Variovorax paradoxus: one gene and its partners. The protein of the gene in region 3 interacts with the protein of the main gene of each other region in a pairwise test. Links are inferred from orthologs where the notes say so. Each region holds a gene or a part of one and is shown on either strand. Other genes may lie near its edges. The genes, in order: AACL56_RS20655, AACL56_RS16460 and AACL56_RS05060.

Region 1 (6,470 bases), 3.4 Mb from region 3 along the record:
GGTTGCCGCGCCGCGCACCCGAGGCCGCGCCGGACGCCGGCACCGCCGGGCGGTCGACCGAGGTCTGCACCCGCGCGCCGTCCTTGAGCCGGTCGCCGCCTTCGGTCACGACCTGCTCGCCGGCTTCCAGGCCCGACATGATCGCGACGTTGTCGACGCTCGATTCGCCGCGCGTCACGGTGCGCTGCGACACCGTGCTGTCGCTGTTGAGCACGTACACGTAGTCGCCGTTGGGGCCGTGTCGCAGCGCGGTCACCGGCACCACCACAGCACCGCTCACGGTGCGCAGCAGCAGCCGCAGGTTGACGAACTGGTTCGGGAACAGCGCGTTGTCGGCATTGACGAAGCGCGCCTTGGCCTTGACGGTGCCGGTGGCGGTGTCGACCAGGTTGTCGAGCGTGGCGAACATGCCGGCGGCGAGCCGGCGCGTGCGCGTGCGGTCGAAGGCGGTGGCATCGAGCTTCGCTCCCTGCGCCAGGCGTTCCTGCACCTCGGGCACGCGGTCCTGCGGAATGGAGAACTCGACGTCGATCGGCGCGATCTGCGTGATGGTCGCCACGCCGTTCGTGGTGCCGGTCGAGATGTAGTTGCCCGCATCCACCGGCCGCAGGCCGATGCGCCCGCTCACCGGGGCGGTGATGCGGCTCCAGTTGAGGTTGAGCTTCGCGGTGTTCTCGTTGGCGCGGTCGATGGCGACGGTGCCCTCGAGCTGCTTGACCAGTGCGGCCTGGGTGTCGACGTCCTGCCGCGCGATGGAGTCCTGCCCGAGCAGGGTCTGGTAGCGCTGCAGCGTGACGCGCGCCGCCGCCAGCTGGGCCTCGTCGCGCTGGCGCGCGCCTGCCGCCTGCGCCAGCACGTTCTGGAACGGCTGCGGGTCGATGGTGGCGAGCACGTCGCCCTTCCTGACCATCTGCCCTTCCTGGAAGAGCACCGCGGTGAGGACGCCCGACACCTGCGGCTGGACGATCACGTTGGCCACCGGCGTGACCGTGCCCAGCGCCTCGAGCTGCACCGGGATGTCGGCCTGCTTGGCGGTGGCGATGCCCACCGTGCTGGACGCCGGGCCGCCTCCGCGGCCGCCGGGGCCACCCGGACCGCCCGGGCCACCTGGCCGGGCGCCGCCCCCCGGCCCTGCGCCGGGTCCGGCGACCGGGGTCTTCGACCGCTGGATCAGGTACCAGGCGCTGCCGCCCAGCGCCGCCAGCAGAACCAGGGTCAGCAGGCCGCCCACCCACCGGCGCCTGCGCACCGGGGGGGGTGTCGGAGACACGTTGGATGGCAGGGGCTCGGTCGGTTTTTCTTGTTCCATGGACGGTGCTTGCGGAAGGTGCAGGTGCAGGGGTGCGAACCAGCGTAGTACACGCGGAATGGTAGTCGGGCAGTTTGCTGGGCCGTAAAGCGGCGGTAAAGCTGTCACATGTTGCCTGCTCCGACGCCCTGGCCGGCCCCCTGGCGGCCCATCTCTGCCCCCCACCGTCCGCCATTCACGCCGCCCGGCTGCAATTCGCGCCGCCCTCAGGCATTCCGTCGCACGCCGGTGGCCGGCGTGCCCGGGCGGCGGCACAGTCTGCCCATCGATTCCCGTCCTGCCCCCGATTCAACCTTCACTTCAACGGAGCGCCACCATGCTGATGCAAATCATCCTTCACACGCCCAAGTGGGTGTTCGCCGTGTTCTTCCTGCTGCTTTGGATCGGCGCCAAGCAGCTGCTGTCCAACAGCGTGGGCCTGACCCGCGTCACGCTGATGCCCGTTGCCATGGGCGCGCTGTCGGTCTACGGCGTGGTCTCCGTCTTCGGCGACTCGTTCGGTGCCCTGCTGGGCTGGGCCGCCGCCGCGGTCGCGATGCTGGCGCTGGTGCTGCAACGCCCGCTGCCCGCCACCACCCGCTACGACGCCGCGCAGCGGCAGTTCCACCTGGCCGGCAGTCCGGTGCCCCTGATGCTGATGATGGGCATCTTCCTGACCAAGTACGTGGTGGGCGCCACACTGGCGATGCACCCCGAGCTGCGCCACGGTGCGGTCTTCGGCCTGGCCACCCCCGTCCTGTACGGCGCCTTCAGCGGCGTGTTCGCGGCCCGCGCCGTGCGCCTGTGGAAGCTGGCCATCCGTACTGACGCCATGTCGGCCGCCGTCCGCCCCGCCTAAGATTCCGCGGCCGACCCCAGCCAACCAGGAAACCGCCGCCATGAACGCCCTCCTGCTGGTCCTCAAGATCTCCGTGACGGTGGTGCTCGTCGCCTCCATCGCCGAGGCGCTGGTGCTGTCCTTGCGCAACGGCTGGCGCAGCTACGACTGGAAGGCGGCCGGCATCTCGGTGGTCGACTTCCTGGTGCGCGAATACCCGCTGCGCTGGTTGCTGCCCCTGGCGTTCTGGACCGGCGCGATGGACTGGTTCTACGCCCACCGCCTCTTCACCCTGCCGATGGACCACTGGAGCGGCTGGGCTGCCTGCTTCATCGGCCAGGAGTTCTGCTACTACTGGTACCACCGCGCGGCCCACCGGGTGCGCTGGTTCTGGTGCACGCATTCCATCCACCATTCGCCGAACCAGCTGAACCTGTCGGCCGCCTACCGCTTCGGCTGGACCGGGCGCCTCACCGGCACGCTGGCCTTCTTCATGCTGGCACCGCTGCTGGGCATGCCGCCGAAGGTGATCCTGCTGATGCTCACGCTGAACCTGCTGTACCAGTTCTGGATCCACGCCACCTGGATTCCGCGCCTCGGCCCGCTGGAATGGGTGCTGAACACGCCCTCGGCGCACCGTGTGCACCATGCCTCGAACCTCGAGTACCTGGACGGCAACTACGGCGGGGTGCTCATCGTGTTCGACCGCCTGTTCGGCACCTACATCCCCGAGCGCGCCGACCTGCCCTGCCGCTACGGGCTGGTGAACCCGATCACCTCGCACAACCTGCTGGAGATCGAGTTCAGCCAGTGGCGCGCCCTCTGGCGCGACCTGGCCTCGGCCCGCTCGCTGCGCGCCTTCGCCGGCTACCTCGTGAAGCCGCCGGGCTGGAAGCCCGACGGGCCAGGCGACACCACCGAGGAACTGCGGCAGCGCGCTGCGCTGCAGGTGGCTCCGCCGGCCGCGCCGACGGCGCAGGCCCCTTCCGATTTCATTCCCGTGCAGTACAACAAGGAACTGTCATGAACCCCACCACGCTGAATTCCTCCCGCTCGCCCTCTGAAGTCGAGCGCCTCGCCCGCCGCCGCGCCGGCGCCAAGATGGGCTGGTACATCCACGCCTTCGTCTACGTGGTGGTCAACCTCGGCCTGGTCACCCTCTCGGCCGCCAGGGGCCACAGCTGGGCCATGTACCCGCTCATGGGCTGGGGCCTGGGCCTGCTGATCCATGGCGCCGTGATCTGGTTCGTGGCCGGCGGCGGCTTCTACGACCGGCTGGTGGAACGCGAGCGGCGCGCGCTGGCTGGCCGGGACCGCGGATGAGCCTGGACACCACCGCGGACGGCCCGAGGTTCCGTTCCGAGAACCTGCGGGACATGCTGCGGCACGGCCTGATCACGGCCGTCTTCTGCTGCCTGATCGCCATCGCCCTGACCATCACCGAAGGCGGTGGCTGGGCGCCGCACCTGGTCTATTCGCTGTCGATCGGCCTCATCAGCTGGCTCTTCATCGACATCACCCGGCTGCTGATGACCGGCCACCGCGAGATCCGCTGGCCGCTCGGCGTGCGGGGCTATCTGATCGTGGTGATCGGCGTGGTCCTCGGCTTCATGGGCGGCAACCTGATCGGCGACGCCTGGATCGGCGCGCCGGCCTTCGACTTTCTCGACTTCACCGGCCACAAGCTGGCCACCGCGGTGGTCATCACCATCGCCGCGACCGTCGGCATGTGCTTCTTCTTCTACAGCCTGGGCAAGAGCAAGCACCTGCAGAGCCAGATCGACCTGGCCCAGCGCGACGCCACCGAGGCGCGGCTGAAGCTGCTCGAGACCCAGCTCGAGCCGCACATGCTGTTCAACACGCTGGCCAACCTGCGCGTGCTGATCGCCGTCGACCCGCCGCGTGCGGTGGCCATGCTCGACCGGCTCAACAGCTACCTGCGCATGACGCTCAGCGGCTCGCGCGCGCTGTCGCATCCGCTGTCTGCGGAGTTCGACCGGCTCGGCGACTACCTGGAACTGATGTCGGTGCGCATGGGCGAACGCCTGCGCTACACGCTCGAATTGCCGGACGACCTGCGCGACGTGCCGGTGCCGCCGCTGCTGTTGCAGCCGCTGGTCGAAAACAGCATCCGCCACGGGCTCGAGCCCAAGGTGGAAGGCGGACGGATCGCGGTGCGCGCGCACCGGGACGGCGGCCGGCTGGTCATCGAAGTGAGCGATACCGGAGTGGGGCTCGACGCGTCCGCCCCCTCGGACGACACCGGCGGCTTCGGCATGGAGCAGGTGCGCGAGCGGCTCGCCACGGTGTACGGCGACCAGGCACGCATGAGCCTGTCGCCCGCGCCCGGCCCCGACGGCGGCGCCTGCGCGACCTTGAGCTTTCCCCTGGCGGCGTGACAAGAAACAAGAGAGCCATCCACACCAATGCAAGCCACCGCCCTCATCGCCGAAGACGAACCCCTGCTCGCGCAGGCCCTCAAGGCCGAACTGGCCGCCGCCTGGCCCGGACTGCAGGTCGTGGCCACCGCCGGCGACGGCCGCAGCGCTGTGCGCGAGGCGCTGCGCCTGCTGCCGCAGGTGCTGTTCTTCGACATCCGGATGCCCGGCCTCGACGGTCTGGCGGCCGCAGCCGAACTGGCCGACAGCTGGCCCACCGACGAGGCGCCTATGCCGCAGCTGGTGTTCGTCACCGCCTACGACGAATACGCCGCGCGGGCCTTCGAGGCCCAGGCCATCGACTACGTGCTGAAGCCCGTCCAGCCCGAGCGGCTGCGCAGGACCGTCGCGCGGCTGCAGCAGGCGCTGGCGGCCCACGCGCCTTCGCCCACGCCGGCCATGGCCGACGAAGCACTCGAACGCACACTCGGCCAATGGCGCCAGGTGCTGGCTGCTGCGGGTGCCGGCGCGGCTGCCGCGGCACCGGCGGCCGCGCCGCTGCGCATCATTGCGGCCAGCGACGCCGGCGGCAGCACGGTGCGCATGGTGCCGATCGACGAAGTGCTGTATTTCGAGGCGGCCGACAAATACCTTCGCGTGCTCACCACCGCGCACGAGTACCTGATCCGCACACCGCTCAAGCAGTTGCTGCCTCAGCTCGACGCCGACACCTTCTGGCAGGTGCACCGTGCGGTGGTGGTGCGCAGCGCGGCCATCGAGTCGGTGCATCGCGACGACGCCGGCAAGATGCACCTGGCGCTGCGCGGGCGGGCCGAGAAGATCCCGGTGAGCCGGCTGTACGCCCACCTGTTTCGCGCCATGTGAAATGGCGGGCGCGCAGTGCCCATAAAAAAAGCCGGCCCCTCAGGAGCCGGCTTTTTCATTCAGTCACAAACGGTGTGGCAGATCAGCGCCAGTGGCCGTGGCCGCGGTAGTAGCCGCGCGGGCCGTAATAGGCCGGGGGACCGTAGTAGACCGGGGCCGGACGGTAATACACCGGCGGCGGGCGGTAGTAGACGGGCGGCGGCGGTGCGTAGTACACGGGGGCCTGCGGCACGTAGACCGGAGCCGGAGCCGGGTAGTAGGCCGGGGCACCGACGCCCACTGCCACGCCCGGCACACCGACACCGATCGACCAGCTCACGTCGCTGCGGGCGCTGGCGGAAGTGGCGGCGAACAGTGCACCGGCAGCCACGGCACCTGCGGCGGCCCATTTGAGGAAATTGGAACGTGTAAGGCTCATGATGTTGGACTCCTTGAATCGGTGGGCCCGGTCCGGTCTGGACCGCCCATGTGTGTATTGAACGCGCCAATTGCAAAGGGGGTGCACCGGGCAATGTGAAGAACGTTGCCAAAGGTAACGCTCGAGGGGCGCAAACTAGAATGAAGCAATGACCTCACCGACCGACAAGAACGGCGCCAAGACGGCCGTTGCACCGAGCAATTTCCTGCGCCACGTGATCGAGAACGACCTCGCGCAAGGCGCCTACGCAGGCCGCAAGTGGGGTGGATCGCCCGGCAACGCCGCCCATCACGCCGAGGGCATGGCCGACCCGGCCAAGGTCCGCATGCGCTTTCCGCCGGAACCCAACGGCTACCTGCACATCGGCCACGCCAAGAGCATCTGGCTCAACTTCGAGATGGCCAGGGAATATGGCGGCGTGTGCCACCTGCGCTTCGACGACACCAACCCCGAGAAGGAAGACCAGGAGTACGTCGATTCCATCCGCGACGCGGTGAAATGGCTCGGCTACGAGACCTACCTGGCCGACCGCCCGAGCGCCCCCGGCACGATGCAGCCGCACGAGTACTTCGCAAGCAACTACTTCGACTTCATGTACGAGGCGGCCGAATACCTGATCGGCGCCGGCCTGGCCTACGTGGACGAGCAGACCCCCGAAGAAAT
Region 2 (6,385 bases), 2.5 Mb from region 3 along the record:
ATGACCGTGTGCCCCTGCGCATGCAGCTCGCGCAGGATGCCGATCACCTCCTGCCCGCTTCGGCTGTCGAGCGCGCCGGTGGGTTCATCGGCCAGGATCACCTGCCCGCCGTTCATGAGTGCGCGCGCGATGCTCACGCGCTGTTGCTGCCCGCCCGAGAGCTGGCTGGGCCGGTGCTCGGTGCGGTCGCCCAGGCCCAGCCGCGCGAGCAGCTGGCGCGCGCGCGCGTCGCGCGCCTCGCCGTCGGTGCCGGCGTAAACGGCAGGCACCTCGACATTGCCCGTGGCCGTCAGGTGCTGCATCAGGTGGTAGCGCTGGAAGATGAAGCCGAAGTGCTCGCGCCGCAGCTCGGCCAGCGCGTCGCTGTCGAGCGTGCCCACGTCGTGGCCCGACACGGTGTAGGTGCCCGTGCTCGGCCTGTCGAGGCAGCCGAGGATGTTCATCAGCGTCGACTTGCCCGAACCCGACGCACCGACGATCGCCAGCATCTCCCCGCTGCCGATGTCGAGGTCGACGTCCTTCAGCACCTGTACCTGCTGCTCGCCCGAGGGAAAGCTGCGGCCGATGCCGCGCAGCGACAGCAGCGGTTGCTTCGGTGGCACTGCCTGCGTCATGAACGCTTGCCCCGCGGGCCGCCTTCGCCGTTGTCGTTGCGGTCGGGCGCCGTGGAAGGGTCGCCGGTGATGACGGTGTCGCCCTCCTTCAGTCCGTCGAGCACCTGCGCCTGGAAGTTGTTGCTGATGCCCACGCGCACCAGCCGCTTCTCGACGGTCTGGTCGGTTTTGAGCACGCGGACTTCCTGGCGTCCCTCCTTGTCGCGGGCGCCGAGCGCGGTCAGCGGCACGGTCAGCGCCTGCTTCGCCTCGCCGAGCAGGATCGCCACCTGCGCCGTCATGTCCACGCGCAGCATGCGGTCGGGGTTGGGCACATCGAACAGCGCGTTGAAGAACACCGCGTTGTTGATCTTCTCGGGCGACGGCTGCACCGCGCGCAGTGTGCCGTGGTAGCGCTTGTCGGGGTCGCCGAGGATGGTGAAGTACACCGGCTGACCCGGCTTCACGCGCACCACGTCGGCTTCGGACACCTGCGCCTTCACGGTCATGGTCGAGAGGTCGGCGAGCTTCATCAGCGTGGGCACCTGGAAGGCGGCCACCACGGTCTGGCCTTCGAGCGTGCTGATCGACACCACGTCGCCGTCGATGGGCGCGACGATGCGCGTGTACGACAGGTTGGTCTGCGCCGATGCCACGGCCAGCTTCTGCTGGCGGATCTGCGCCTCGAGCGACACCGCGTCGGCACGCAGCGCACGCAGCTCGGCATCGGCGCTTTCCATGTCCTGCCTGGCTGCGGCATCCTGGGCGAGCATGTCCTGCTGCCGCGTCCACGTGAGCTGGGCCTGCTTCACGCGCACCTCCTTCGCGAGCTTCTGCGCCTGCAGGTTGTCGAGCTTGGCCTGCTCCTGCGCGAGCGTGTTCTGCGAGATGACGGGATCGATCTCGGCCAGCCAGTCGCCCTTCTTCACGGTCTGGCCCAGCACGACCTTCAGCGACTTGAGCTGGCCGCTGACCTGTGCGCCCACCTCCACCTGCCTGAGGGCCTGCAACACGCCGGTGGCGAGCACGGCGTTCTCGAGGTCGGTGCGCTGCACCGTCGCGGTGAGGTAGTCGGTCTTCTTGGGCGGGCTGAGCCAGAACAGGGACAGCAGGCCCAGGGCCACCACGGCGACGGCGCCGTAGACGAGCTTGCGCGAGCGCCGCTTGGGGGAGTTTTGCATGCAATGAGGATGAAGTGAAACGCCGCCGGCGCACATGGCGCGCTGGCAGCTTCATCCTAGCGGCGGTTCCTGAAGGTCCCCTAAAGACGGGGCCCGCATCGGGGCATTGCTCCCCGATGCCCGCCTTCTCGTTTCAGCGCGCGCGGCGCGAGCGCAACAGCAGCGTGACCAGCATCAGCGACAGCACCACGAAGGCGATGAAGGACCAGTTCGCGAGCGTCAGGCCGAACAGCGACCAGTCGACCTTGGAGCAGTCGCCGCCGCCGCGGAAGATCATCGGCAGCGCACGCTTCAGCGGGAACGTCTCGATCATCCCGTAGAGGTCGCGACCGCAGGACACCACTTCGGGCGGATACCACTGCAGCCAGCTCTGCGAGGCCGCCGTGTAGGCACCGCCCACGGCCGACACCAGGGCCAGCACGCCACCCGCGGCCTGCAGGCCCCGGTTGCGGAACATGCCGGCCAGGCCGGTGAACAGCGCCACCAGCACCAGCGCATACCGCTGCACGATGCACATGGGACACGGCTCGAGTCCGACCACGTGCTGCAGGTAGAGCCCGAAGGCCAGCATGAGAACGCAGGCGAGGCAGATCAGCCCATACGCGCGGCGCGGCGCGCCGAAGTACCAATCGATCAAGGAGACACCCAATCTTCTTCTACGAACACCCTGGCCTTGCGAGGGTTGGCGACGACGGTGTCGCCTTCCTTCAAGCCCAGGTCACGGAACTGTTGCGCAGGGAGTTGCGCCTCGATGATGGTTCCGGAGCCCGGATTATCTGGATTCGTTTCGGTGGGCTCAAGTTCCAGCCGCGCGATGGGTCCGACCACGATGGCGCGCGCCAGCGTGGCGACGATGCCGGAGGCGCCGGCCACGTAGGGTGTCACGTCGATGTCATGCGGGCGCACGTAGGCGCGCGCCTTGGCGTCGCGCGCTCCGCTGTGCTCGGGCGAGTCGAGGCGCATGCCGTCGAGCTGCACCGCACCGTTGTCGGCGCGGCCATGGAACAGGTTCACGTCGCCCAGGAAGCCATAGACGAAAGGACTCGCGGGCTGGTCCCACACTTCCTGCGGCGAACCGACCTGCTCGATCTGCCCCTTGTTGATGACCACCACGCGGTCGGCCACCTCGAGCGCCTCTTCCTGGTCGTGCGTGACGAAGATCGAGGTGACGTGCAGCTCGTCGTGCAGCCGGCGCAGCCAGCGGCGCAGCTCCTTGCGCACCTTGGCGTCGAGCGCGCCGAAGGGCTCGTCCAGCAGCAGCACCTTGGGCTCCACGGCCAGTGCGCGGGCCAGTGCGATGCGCTGGCGCTGGCCGCCGGAGAGCTGCGAGGGGTAGCGGTCGGCCAGCCAGTCGAGCTGCACGAGCTTGAGCAGTTCGGTCACCTTGGTCTTGATCTGTGCGTCGCTCGGGCGCTCCTTGCGCGGCTTCACGCGCAGGCCGAAGGCCACGTTCTCGAACACGGTCATGTGCCGGAACAGCGCGTAGTGCTGGAACACGAAGCCCACCTGCCGCTCGCGCACGTGCACGTCGGTGGTGTCCTCGCCCGAGAACAGGATGCTGCCGGTGTCGGCCGTTTCCAGGCCCGCGATGATGCGCAGCAGCGTGGTCTTGCCGCAGCCCGACGGGCCGAGCAGCGCAACGAGTTCGCCGGAGGCGACGTCGAGGCTCACGTCGCGCAGCGCGCGGAAGTCGCCGAACTGCTTGCTGATGTTGCGGATTTCGATGCTCATGGGATCTCTGCCTGTGTCTTCATCTGATTACCCCCTCTCCCCCCGGGGGAGAGGGTCGGGGTGAGGGTTCTCCCCCCACTCGACGCCTTCTCAAGCCGCCGTCGGTCGCTCGGGCGGCAATTCGGCAATCGCCTTCATCTCGCGCTCATGGCGCCACTCGATGACCGACTTGATCACCAGCGTCACCAGCGCGAGGATCGCCAGCAGCGACGCCACGGCGAACGCGGCCACCGACTGGTACTCGTTGTAGAGCACTTCCACGTGAAGCGGCATGGTGTTGGTCTGGCCGCGGATGTGGCCTGACACCACCGACACCGCGCCGAACTCGCCCATGGCGCGCGCGTTGCACAGGATCACGCCGTACAGCAGCCCCCACTTGATGTTGGGCAGCGTCACGCGCCAGAAGGTCTGCCAGCCGGTCGCCCCCAGCACGATGGCGGCCTGTTCCTCGTCGGTGCCCTGCGCCTGCATCAGCGGAATGAGTTCGCGTGCGATGAAGGGGAAAGTCACGAACACGGTGGCCAGCACGATGCCGGGCACGGCGAAGATGATCTTGATGTCGTGCGCCGCGAGCCACGGGCCGATCCAGCCCTGCGCGCCGAACACCAGCACGTAGATCAGGCCCGCGACCACCGGCGATACCGCGAACGGCAGGTCGATCAGCGTGGTGAGGAAGGCCTTGCCGCGGAACTCGAACTTGGCCACGGCCCAGGCCGCGGCCACGCCGAACACGAGGTTCAGCGGCACCGCGATGGCGGCCGTGATCAGCGTGAGACGAATGGCGCTCCAGGCGTCCGGCTCCTTCAGCGCATCGAGGTAAGCGGTGACGCCCTTGCGCAGTGCTTCTGTCGCCACGGCGGCCAGGGGCAACACGAGAAACAGGAACATGAACGCGAGCGCGAGCCCGATCAGCGTCCAGCGCACCCAGGGGGCTTCGGTGGTGCCGGCTTTTGCGCGGCGAACGGTCTTGGAAGGTGCGCTCATCTCAGCCTCCCGCCCTGCGGCGCTGCCAGGCTTGCAGGCCGTTGATGACCAGCAGCAGCACGAACGAGATCACCAGCATCACCAGCGCGACCGCGGTCGCACCCGCGTAGTCGTACTGCTCCAGTTTGCCGATGATGATGAGAGGCGTGATCTCCGAGATCATGGGCATGTTGCCGGCAATGAAGATCACCGAGCCGTACTCGCCGATGGCGCGTGCGAAGGCCATCGCGAAGCCGGTGAGCAACGCAGGCGCGATCGACGGGAAGATCACCTTGGTGAAGGTCTGGAACCGCGTCGCGCCCAGCGAGGTGGCGGCTTCCTCGAGTTCCTTTTCGGTGTCCTCGAGCACCGGCTGCACCGTGCGCACCACGAACGGCAGTCCGATGAAGATCAGCGCGATCACGATGCCGGCCGGCGTGAAAGCCAGCTTGATGCCGTGCGGCTCGAGCAGTTGGCCGATCCAGCCATTGCCTGCGAGCAACGCGGTCAGCGAGATGCCCGCCACGGCCGTGGGAAGCGCGAACGGCAGGTCGACCAGCGCGTCGACGATGCGCTTGCCCGGGAACTTGTAGCGCACCAGCACCCAGGCCACCAGCAAGCCGAACACCGCGTTCACGATGGCCGCCAGCAGCGATGCGCCGAACGTCAGCCGGTACGAGGCCATCACGCGCGGCGCGGTCACAGCGACCCAGAACTGGTCCCAGGTCAGCGTGAAGGTCTTGAAGACCAGCGCCGACAGCGGAATCAGCACGATCAGGCTGAGATAGAGGATGGAGAAGCCGAGCGTGATGTGGAAACCGGGCAGCACGCGCTTGGCGCCCCCTGCCCGGTTGGCACGCGAAAAAGGCGCTCCCGCGGTTGGGAGCGCCGAAGAAGTCACACCACTCATGATGAGAACGGTCCGTTATTGATTCTCTGGCCGCTTCGTGGAACACCGCCGAACCGGCTTTGCCGGGCCGCAGGTGCTGGCCCCTGCAAGGGGGCAGGCGTTGCGACACGCAATGCGCGAAGACTGGGGGTGCGCTTCACTTCGCGCCGGGGGTGTACAGCTTGTCGAACTGGCCGCCATCGTTGAAGTGCACCTTCTGCGCTTCGCCCAGGCTGCCGAACAGTTCCTGCACCGTGAAGAGCTGCAGCGGCTTGAAGGTCGCGGCGTACTTCTTGAGCACCGTCTGCGAGCGCGGGCGCAGCGCATGCTTGGCAGCGATTTCCTGCGCCTCTTCGGAATACAGCCAGTCAAGGTAGGCCTTGGCGAGTTCGCCGGTGCCCTTCTTGTTGACGGTGCGTTCGACCACGGCCACCGGGTTCTCCGCCACGATGCTGATCGAGGGGTACACCGAATCGACCTTGCCGGTGCCGAATTCGCGGTCGATCGACACCACTTCCGATTCGAAGGTGATCAGCGCGTCGCCGATGTTGCGTTGCAGGAATGCGGTGGTGGCGTCGCGGCCGCCGCGTGCCAGCACGGGCACGTTCTTGAACAGCTTGCCGACGAACTCGGCAGCCTGCGCATCGGTGCCGCCCTTCTTCTTGATGTAGCCCCAGGCGGCCAGGTAGGCATAGCGGCCATTGCCGCCGGTCTTGGGGTTGACGATCACGACCTGCACGCCGGGCTTGATCAGGTCGTCCCAGTCCTTGATGCCCTTCGGGTTGCCGTTGCGCACCAGGAACAGCATGGTCGACGTGGTGGGCGATGCGTTCTCGGGGAATTTCTTGGGCCAGTCCTTGGCGACCACGCCGGCGTTGGCCAGGAAGTCGATGTCGGTCGAGGTGTTCATCGTGACCACGTCGGCATCGAGGCCGTCGGCCACCGAGCGCGCCTGGGCGCTGGAGCCGCCATGCGACTGGTCGATCTTGACGTCCTTGCCGGTCGCCTTCTTGTAGTGCGCCACGAAG
Region 3 (6,380 bases):
ACAGCGCCTCGGCGCCTGTCACGCACAGCACGGTGGCGCCCAGCAGGATGAAGCTGGTGCCCGGGTTGTCCCACATGAACTTCAGCGCATAGAACGGATTCAGCGCCTTCAGGATCTCGGGGTGGTGCACGATCTGCGACACGCCGAGTACCGCGATCGCCATGAACCACGCGAGCGTGACGGGGCCGAAGAACTTGCCGATGCCCGCCGTGCCGCGCTTCTGCACCACGAACAGGCAGAACAGCACCACCAGCGTGAGAGGAATGACGTAGTGCGTGAAGTGCGGCGACACCACTTCCAGGCCCTCGACCGCCGAGAGCACGGAGATTGCGGGGGTGATGACGCCGTCACCGTAGAAGAGCGAGGTGCCGAAGATGCCCACCACCAGCAGCAGGTGGCGCAGCCTGGGCTTGTCGGCCACCGCGCGCGACGCCAGCGCGAGCATGGCCACGAGGCCGCCCTCGCCTTCGTTGTCGGCGCGCAGCACCAGCACCACGTACTTGATGGAGACGATGACGGTGAGCGTCCAGAAGAACATCGACAGGATGCCGTAGACGTTCTCGACGGTGAAAGGCACATGGCCGTGGCCGAACACTTCCTTGACGGCGTACAGCACGCTGGTGCCGATGTCGCCATAGACGACGCCGATGGCGCCGACGATCAGGCCGGCTGAGAGAGATTTGGGGGCTGACACGAAGTCGATGGGAAAAGGACAGGCTGCTGGTATCGGCGCGTCAGACACGCCGGGGTGCGATGGATGCGAACTTTAGTACACCAGCGTGCGCTCGCATCACCCCTCCCGCCCTTTTGTTTCCGTTGATGTGGGGCCGCTATTTTGCCGCCGCCCGCCGTCGCCGCAAGACGGCCCCCGGAATCATTCGTAGATTTCGGCGTCCGGATCGGTCGCTTCCATTTCGTAGCTGGCGGCCACCATCGCGAGCCGGCCGACCACGCCATACATGTAGAAGCGGTTGGGCGCACTGGCGCCAGGCTTGGCGCCCGGCTGAGGCAAGTGCGCACTTTCAGAGAACGCGAGCGGCACGTAGCTCGCACCCGGCAGCTTCAGGTTCTCGTCGGCCGCGCGCTCTGCGTGCACCCGGTAGAAGCCGCCGACCACGTAGCGGTCCATCATGTAGACGACCGGTTCGGCCATGCCGTTGTGAACGCGTTCGTTGGTGAGCACGCCTTCCTGCACGATGAGCTCGGTGGGCTCGCGCAGCTCGCGCGGTTCGCGTGACTGGCTGGCCTTGGTGGCCGGCACGGCGGGCGCGGGCGCGGTGCCGCGTGGCTTGCCGATCAGCGACTCGACATCCTTGGCGTCGCGCACCGTCACCACGCCGGGGCTGCCGCTGCCGCTGTGGCCGCCCTTGACCACCACGAATGGCTTCTCGTTGATGCCGTATTCCTTGTACTTGCGGCGCACCTTGGTGAGCACCGCGTCCACGTGGCTGGTCAGCACGTCGATGCCGCGGCCGCCGGCCACGTCGACGCCTTCGGCGCGCGCATAGATCGGGTTGATGAGCCACGGGTCGATGCCCAGCAACTTGCCGAAGCGCTTGGAAAGCTCCTCGTAGCTGTGCAGGTGGTTGCTCTTGCGGCGCACCGACCACCCCGCGTGCAGGGGCGGCAGCAGATACTGTTCGTGAAGATCCTCGAGGATGCCGGGCGTTCCTGCGGAAAGCTCGTTGTTGAGGAGAATCGTGCAGGGATCGAAATTCTTCAGGCCCAAACGGCGCTTGGTGCGCACCACCGGCTCCAGCGTGACGGTGTCACCGTTCGGCAACTCGATCTTCTTGGGTGTCTTGATCGCCGGATCGATCGACCCGATGCGCACATTGAGCCCCGCCATGTGGAAGATGCGCACCAGTTGCGCGACGTTGGCGAGATAAAAGGTGTTCTTCGAGTGGTTTTCCGGAATGACGAGCAGATTGCGCGCCTCCGGACAGATCTTCTCAATGGCAGCCTGCGCGGCCTGCACGGCCAGCGGGAGCATTTCCTTGGTGAGGTTGTTCCAGCCACCGGGAAAAAGGTTGGTGTCGACCGGAGCGAGCTTGAAACCTGCATTGCGGATGTCCACGGCGCTGTAGAAAGGCGGCGTGTGCTCCATCCATTCGAGCCGGAACCAGCGTTCGATGGCAGGCATCGAGTCGAGCACCCGCTGCTCCAGTTCGTTGATCGGGCCGGTCAGGGCGGTGACGAGATGCGGAACCATGCGGCGGCCTTGTTGGTTTTGTGCTTAAAGGTGGAGCGGAATTGTAGGATTTGGGGATGGCCGCCCCAATGACAAGACCGTGCAGGGCCTGCGCGGCAGACTTGGTTCGACCGGTCCGCCTTGCACGGCAATGCCTCAGCTGCGGACTTCGCCCTGCCCGAGCACGACGTACTTGAGCGAGGTCAGTCCTTCGATGCCCACCGGTCCGCGGGCGTGGAACTTGTCGGTGCTGATGCCGATTTCGGCGCCCAGCCCGAACTCGAAGCCATCCGCGAAGCGCGTGCTCGCATTGACCATCACGCTGGCCGAATCGACCTCGCGCAGGAAACGCTGCGCATGCACGTGGTCGCGCGTGACGATCGCGTCGGTGTGGTGGCTCGAATAGCGGTTGATGTGCGCGATGGCCTCGTCCACGCCGGCCACCACCTTGATGCTGATGACCGCCGCGAGGTATTCCTCGGACCAGTCGGACTCGACGGCATCGACCACCTTGGCCTGCGGGCTCGCGGCACCCTCAGCGCGCAGGATGGCGGCGGCGGCCGGGTCGCAGCGCATCTCCACGCCCTTGGCCGCGAAGATGGCCGCGATCTCAGGCAGGAAATCGTCGGCCACCGCGGCCGACACGAGCAGGCCTTCCGCGGCGTTGCACGGGCTGTACTTCTGCGTCTTGGCGTTGTCGACGATGCGCAGCGCCATGGCGAACTCGGCCGTGTCGTCCACGTAGACGTGGCAATTGCCGTCCAGGTGCTTGATGACGGGCACCTTGGCGTCGCGGCTGATGCGCTCGATCAAGCCCTTGCCGCCGCGCGGAATGATCACATCGACGAATTCGGGCATGGCGATGAGCTGGCCGACGGCTTCGCGGTCGGTGGTCTGCACCAGTTGCACCGCGTCGACCGGCAGGCCGGCCTCGGCCAGTGCCTCGGACACCAGCAGCGCCAGCGCCTTGTTCGATTCGATGGCTTCCGAACCGCCGCGCAGGATGGCGGCGTTGCCGCTCTTGATGGCCAGGCTAGCGGCCTCGATGGTCACGTTGGGCCGGCTCTCGTAGATCATCCCGAACACGCCGATCGGCACGCGCATCTGGCCCACGCGGATGCCGCTGGGCTGCTGCTTCATGCCGATGATCTCGCCGATCACGTCGGCCATGCCGGCCAGTTGCTCGCAACCGAGGGCAACGGTCTCGATGACCTTGGGCGTGAGCTTGAGGCGATCGACCATCGGCGCCGACAGGCCCGCGGCCGTGGCGCGCTCCAGGTCTTTTTGGTTGGCGACCGCCAGCACAGGGCCGGCTTCGCGAAGACGCTTGGCAAGCGCCTTCAATGCTATGTTTTTGGTAGCTGCATCCGCTCGGGCCATGAGGAATGCAGCTGCTTTGGCTTGCAGACCGAGGGTCTGCATGTGCTCGCTGACGTTGAACGCGTTCATGCCCGGCATTTTCCTGCATTTGGATGACCCGCAGGCTTCGCGCATTTCGTGTCGCCTCTCCAACTCCTTCCAGAGGGCAACACCCACGGCCCGGCGAAGCCGGTTCGCGGGGGTTCCAGCCTCAGGCCCTGCGCGGCGGCGGGGCCGCGCTGCTGCACGCGCGGCACAGCATCAGTGCAAGCCGCTGCAAGGCCTGCCAGCCGCTGGCGGGCCAGTCGGGTTGCTTGAGGCCCTTCACGATGCCATCCACGAGGTGCGCCGCACGCAGCAGTCGCGCCAGCATGCGGTCGTCGAGCCGCGGCAGCACGCGCTCGAAGGCACGTTCGCGCGGCCCCCAGATGCGGTTCTCGCGCAATGCCATCGGCAGCGGGCGGCCGGAGGCCATGGCGTCCTTCACGCGCTTGAGCGCACGGATGTCTTCGGCGATCGTGTAGTGCACCAGCACCTCGGCCTCGCCTTCGGCCTGCAGGCCATCGAGCATCCGCGCCACGCGCTGCGGGTTGCCCGCCAGCACGGCCTCCGACAGCTTGAACACGTCGTAGCGCGCCACGTTGTTGACCGCGCCCTCGACCTGCTCCCAGCTCAGCTCGCCCGCCGGGTGCAGCAGCGCGAGCTTCTGGATTTCCTGGTGCGCGGCCAGCAGGTTGCCCTCCACGCGATCGGCGAAGAACTGCAGCGTGCGCTGGCCTTCGTCGCCGGGCATCACGCGCTGGCCCTGGTGGCCCAGGCGCTGCGCGATCCATTGGGGCAGCGCGCTGCGCTCGATCGGGTCGACCTGGATGCTCGCGCCGTTGTTCTCCAGCGCCGAGAACCATGCGCCGGTTCGCGTGGCCTTGTCCAGCCTCGGCAGCATCACCAGCGTGAGCGTGCTGTCGTTGCCGGGGGCCGATTCGGCCAGCTGCTGCAATGCCGCGCTGCCGTCCTTGCCGGGCTTGCCCGACGGAATGCGTATCTCGACGATCTGCTTGTCGGCGAACAGCGAGAGCGAGCCGCCCGCGGCGAGCACCGCGCTCCAGTCGAAATGCGCGCCGGCCACGGTGTACGAGCTGCGCTCGGTGTAGCCCTGCGCGCGCGCCGCGGCGCGGATGGCGTCGGCCGCTTCCTGCGCGAGCAGCGGCTCGTCGCCATGGATCGTGTAGAGCGGCTTGAGGCCCTTCTGCAGGTGGGCCCCGAGTTGGGCACTGGCAAGTTGCATGGAGATCGGGTTGCCGGAGCGCGGGCTCAGAGTTCCTTGACCGCGGCCAGGCGGCGCATCAACTGCTGCGCGATATCCGATTGCATGTCGCGGAACAGCAGGTCGGCTTCGCCTTCCTTGGCCAGGGCGTTGGTTTCGTTGAAGCTCAGGTCGCGCGTCTGCGAGACCTCGGTGGCGGGCAGCAGGTCCTTGCCGCCCGGTGTATGCAGGCGGAATCGGACACGCAGCTGAAGCTGGACTTCGCGCACCAGGCCTGCCGAATTGGTAGAAATCACAAAGCGGGTTCGATCCTCGCCCAGGATTTCCAGCACCACATCGGCCTTGGCGGCGTCTTCCGCCGACAACACAGTCACCGTTCCGGTGGCCCGCAGTTCGCGCCGTATCTGGTTGATCATCGCCGACTTGAGCAGCGCGTCGCTGCCCGACACCGACAGCGTCTTGAACGCGAAGACTGGCGCCTTGCGCAGCTCGAAGCCGCAGCCGGCCAGGCCGAGCGACGCGCCCGCCGCCGTCAGACCGAGGAGAAAGCCGCGGCGCGGCAGCGAGGCATTGCGAGTGTTCATGCTTGAGCCGTTCAAATGACCACGTTGACCAGGCGGCCGGGAACCACGATCACGCGCTTGGGTTGCGCGCCTTCGGCAAAAGTGACGAAGTCGTCGCAGGCCAGCGCGAGCTTCTCGATCTCGTCCTTCGATGCGCCGGCCGGCACGCTGAGCTTGCCGCGCAGCTTGCCGTTGACCTGCAGCATCAGCTCGATCTCGTCCTGCACCAGCGCGCCCACGTCGACCGTGGGCCAGGCCGCGTCGAGCAGGCCGCCCAGGTCCTCGTCGTAGCCGAGCTCGCTCCAGAGCTGCTGCGCGATGTGCGGCGTGGCCGGGTAGAGGCAGCGCAGCAGGATGCCGAAGCCCTCTCGCACCGCCGCGGCGTCGCCGGAGCCGCCATCGGGCTTGAAGCCTTCCAGCGCGTTGAGCAGCTTCATAGCGCCCGACACCACCGTGTTGTATTGCATGCGCTGGTAGTCGTAGTCGACCTGGCGCAGCACCGTGTGCACCTCGCGGCGCAGCGCCTGGGCGCCCTTGCCGAAAGCCTGTCCGGCGATGGCCGTGCGCGCGGACTCGGCCTGCGCCACGCCGAAGTTCCACACCCGGCGCAGGAAGCGGTAGCTGCCTTCCACGGCCGCGTCGTTCCACTCGAGCGTGGCTTCGGGCGGCGCGGTGAACATGGTGTACAGGCGCGCGGTGTCGGCGCCGTACTTCTCGATCAGGTCCTGCGGGTCGACGCCATTGCGCTCGCTCTTGCCCATCTTGCCCACGCCGCCGTATTCGACACGGGTGCCGTCGGCGGTGGTGCCTCCCACGATGCGGCCCTGCGCGTCGAGCACCGTCGTCACCTCGGTGGGCGGGAAGTAGTCCTTGCCGCCCTTCTCGTTGCGCTTGTAGAAGATGTGGTTGAGCACCATGCCCTGCGTCAGCAGCTTGCTGAAGGGCTCGTCGGCCTTCACCAGGCCCAGGTCGCGCATCACCTTGGTCCAGAAGCGGGCGTACA

The links.
Region 1: the proteins of AACL56_RS05060 (region 3) and AACL56_RS20655 interact in binary tests that used the Escherichia coli proteins (3 or more experiments, as listed by UniProt). The link is inferred for Variovorax paradoxus from one-to-one orthologs.
Region 2: the proteins of AACL56_RS05060 (region 3) and AACL56_RS16460 interact in binary tests that used the Escherichia coli proteins (3 or more experiments, as listed by UniProt). The link is inferred for Variovorax paradoxus from one-to-one orthologs.

What each region holds. Positions count from the first base shown.
Region 1 is NZ_LR743507.1:4,440,956-4,447,425, forward strand. Bases 3,521-6,470 are described here. They hold AACL56_RS20655 (LytR/AlgR family response regulator transcription factor), read left to right. Parts: upstream 3,521-4,552; coding sequence 4,553-5,389; downstream 5,390-6,470. Other genes in these bases: AACL56_RS20650 (sensor histidine kinase), read left to right, coding at 3,521-4,525; AACL56_RS20660 (hypothetical protein), read right to left, coding at 5,472-5,807; AACL56_RS20665 (glutamine--tRNA ligase/YqeY domain fusion protein), read left to right, coding at 5,956-6,470. Outside these bases: AACL56_RS20630 (efflux RND transporter periplasmic adaptor subunit), read right to left, coding at 1-1,270; AACL56_RS20635 (DUF6622 family protein), read left to right, coding at 1,626-2,147; AACL56_RS20640 (sterol desaturase family protein), read left to right, coding at 2,188-3,153; AACL56_RS20645 (2TM domain-containing protein), read left to right, coding at 3,150-3,449; more of AACL56_RS20650, read left to right, coding at 3,446-3,520. UniProt on the Escherichia coli protein: Member of the two-component regulatory system BtsS/BtsR, which is part of a nutrient-sensing regulatory network composed of BtsS/BtsR, the low-affinity pyruvate signaling system YpdA/YpdB and their respective target proteins, BtsT and YhjX.
Region 2 is NZ_LR743507.1:3,603,090-3,609,474, forward strand. What follows is about bases 1,457-4,321. They hold AACL56_RS16460 (sulfate/molybdate ABC transporter ATP-binding protein), read right to left. Parts: upstream 3,506-4,321; coding sequence 2,408-3,505; downstream 1,457-2,407. Other genes in these bases: macA (macrolide transporter subunit MacA), read right to left, coding at 1,457-1,774; AACL56_RS16455 (disulfide bond formation protein B), read right to left, coding at 1,908-2,411; cysW (sulfate ABC transporter permease subunit CysW), read right to left, coding at 3,596-4,321. In the rest of the region: macrolide ABC transporter ATP-binding protein/permease MacB, read right to left, coding at 1-602; more of macA, read right to left, coding at 611-1,456; more of cysW, read right to left, coding at 4,322-4,489; sulfate ABC transporter permease subunit CysT, read right to left, coding at 4,491-5,378; AACL56_RS16475 (sulfate ABC transporter substrate-binding protein), read right to left, coding at 5,515-6,385. UniProt on the Escherichia coli protein: Part of the ABC transporter complex CysAWTP involved in sulfate/thiosulfate import. Responsible for energy coupling to the transport system.
Region 3 is NZ_LR743507.1:1,088,346-1,094,725, reverse strand. What follows is about bases 1,495-4,354. They hold AACL56_RS05060 (glutamate-5-semialdehyde dehydrogenase), read right to left. Parts: upstream 3,641-4,354; coding sequence 2,348-3,640; downstream 1,495-2,347. Other genes in these bases: holA (DNA polymerase III subunit delta), read right to left, coding at 3,762-4,354; gshA (glutamate--cysteine ligase), read right to left, coding at 1,495-2,212. In the rest of the region: AACL56_RS05070 (potassium transporter Kup), read right to left, coding at 1-694; more of gshA, read right to left, coding at 875-1,494; more of holA, read right to left, coding at 4,355-4,835; LPS assembly lipoprotein LptE, read right to left, coding at 4,862-5,398; leuS (leucine--tRNA ligase), read right to left, coding at 5,410-6,380. UniProt on the Escherichia coli protein: Catalyzes the NADPH-dependent reduction of L-glutamate 5-phosphate into L-glutamate 5-semialdehyde and phosphate. The product spontaneously undergoes cyclization to form 1-pyrroline-5-carboxylate.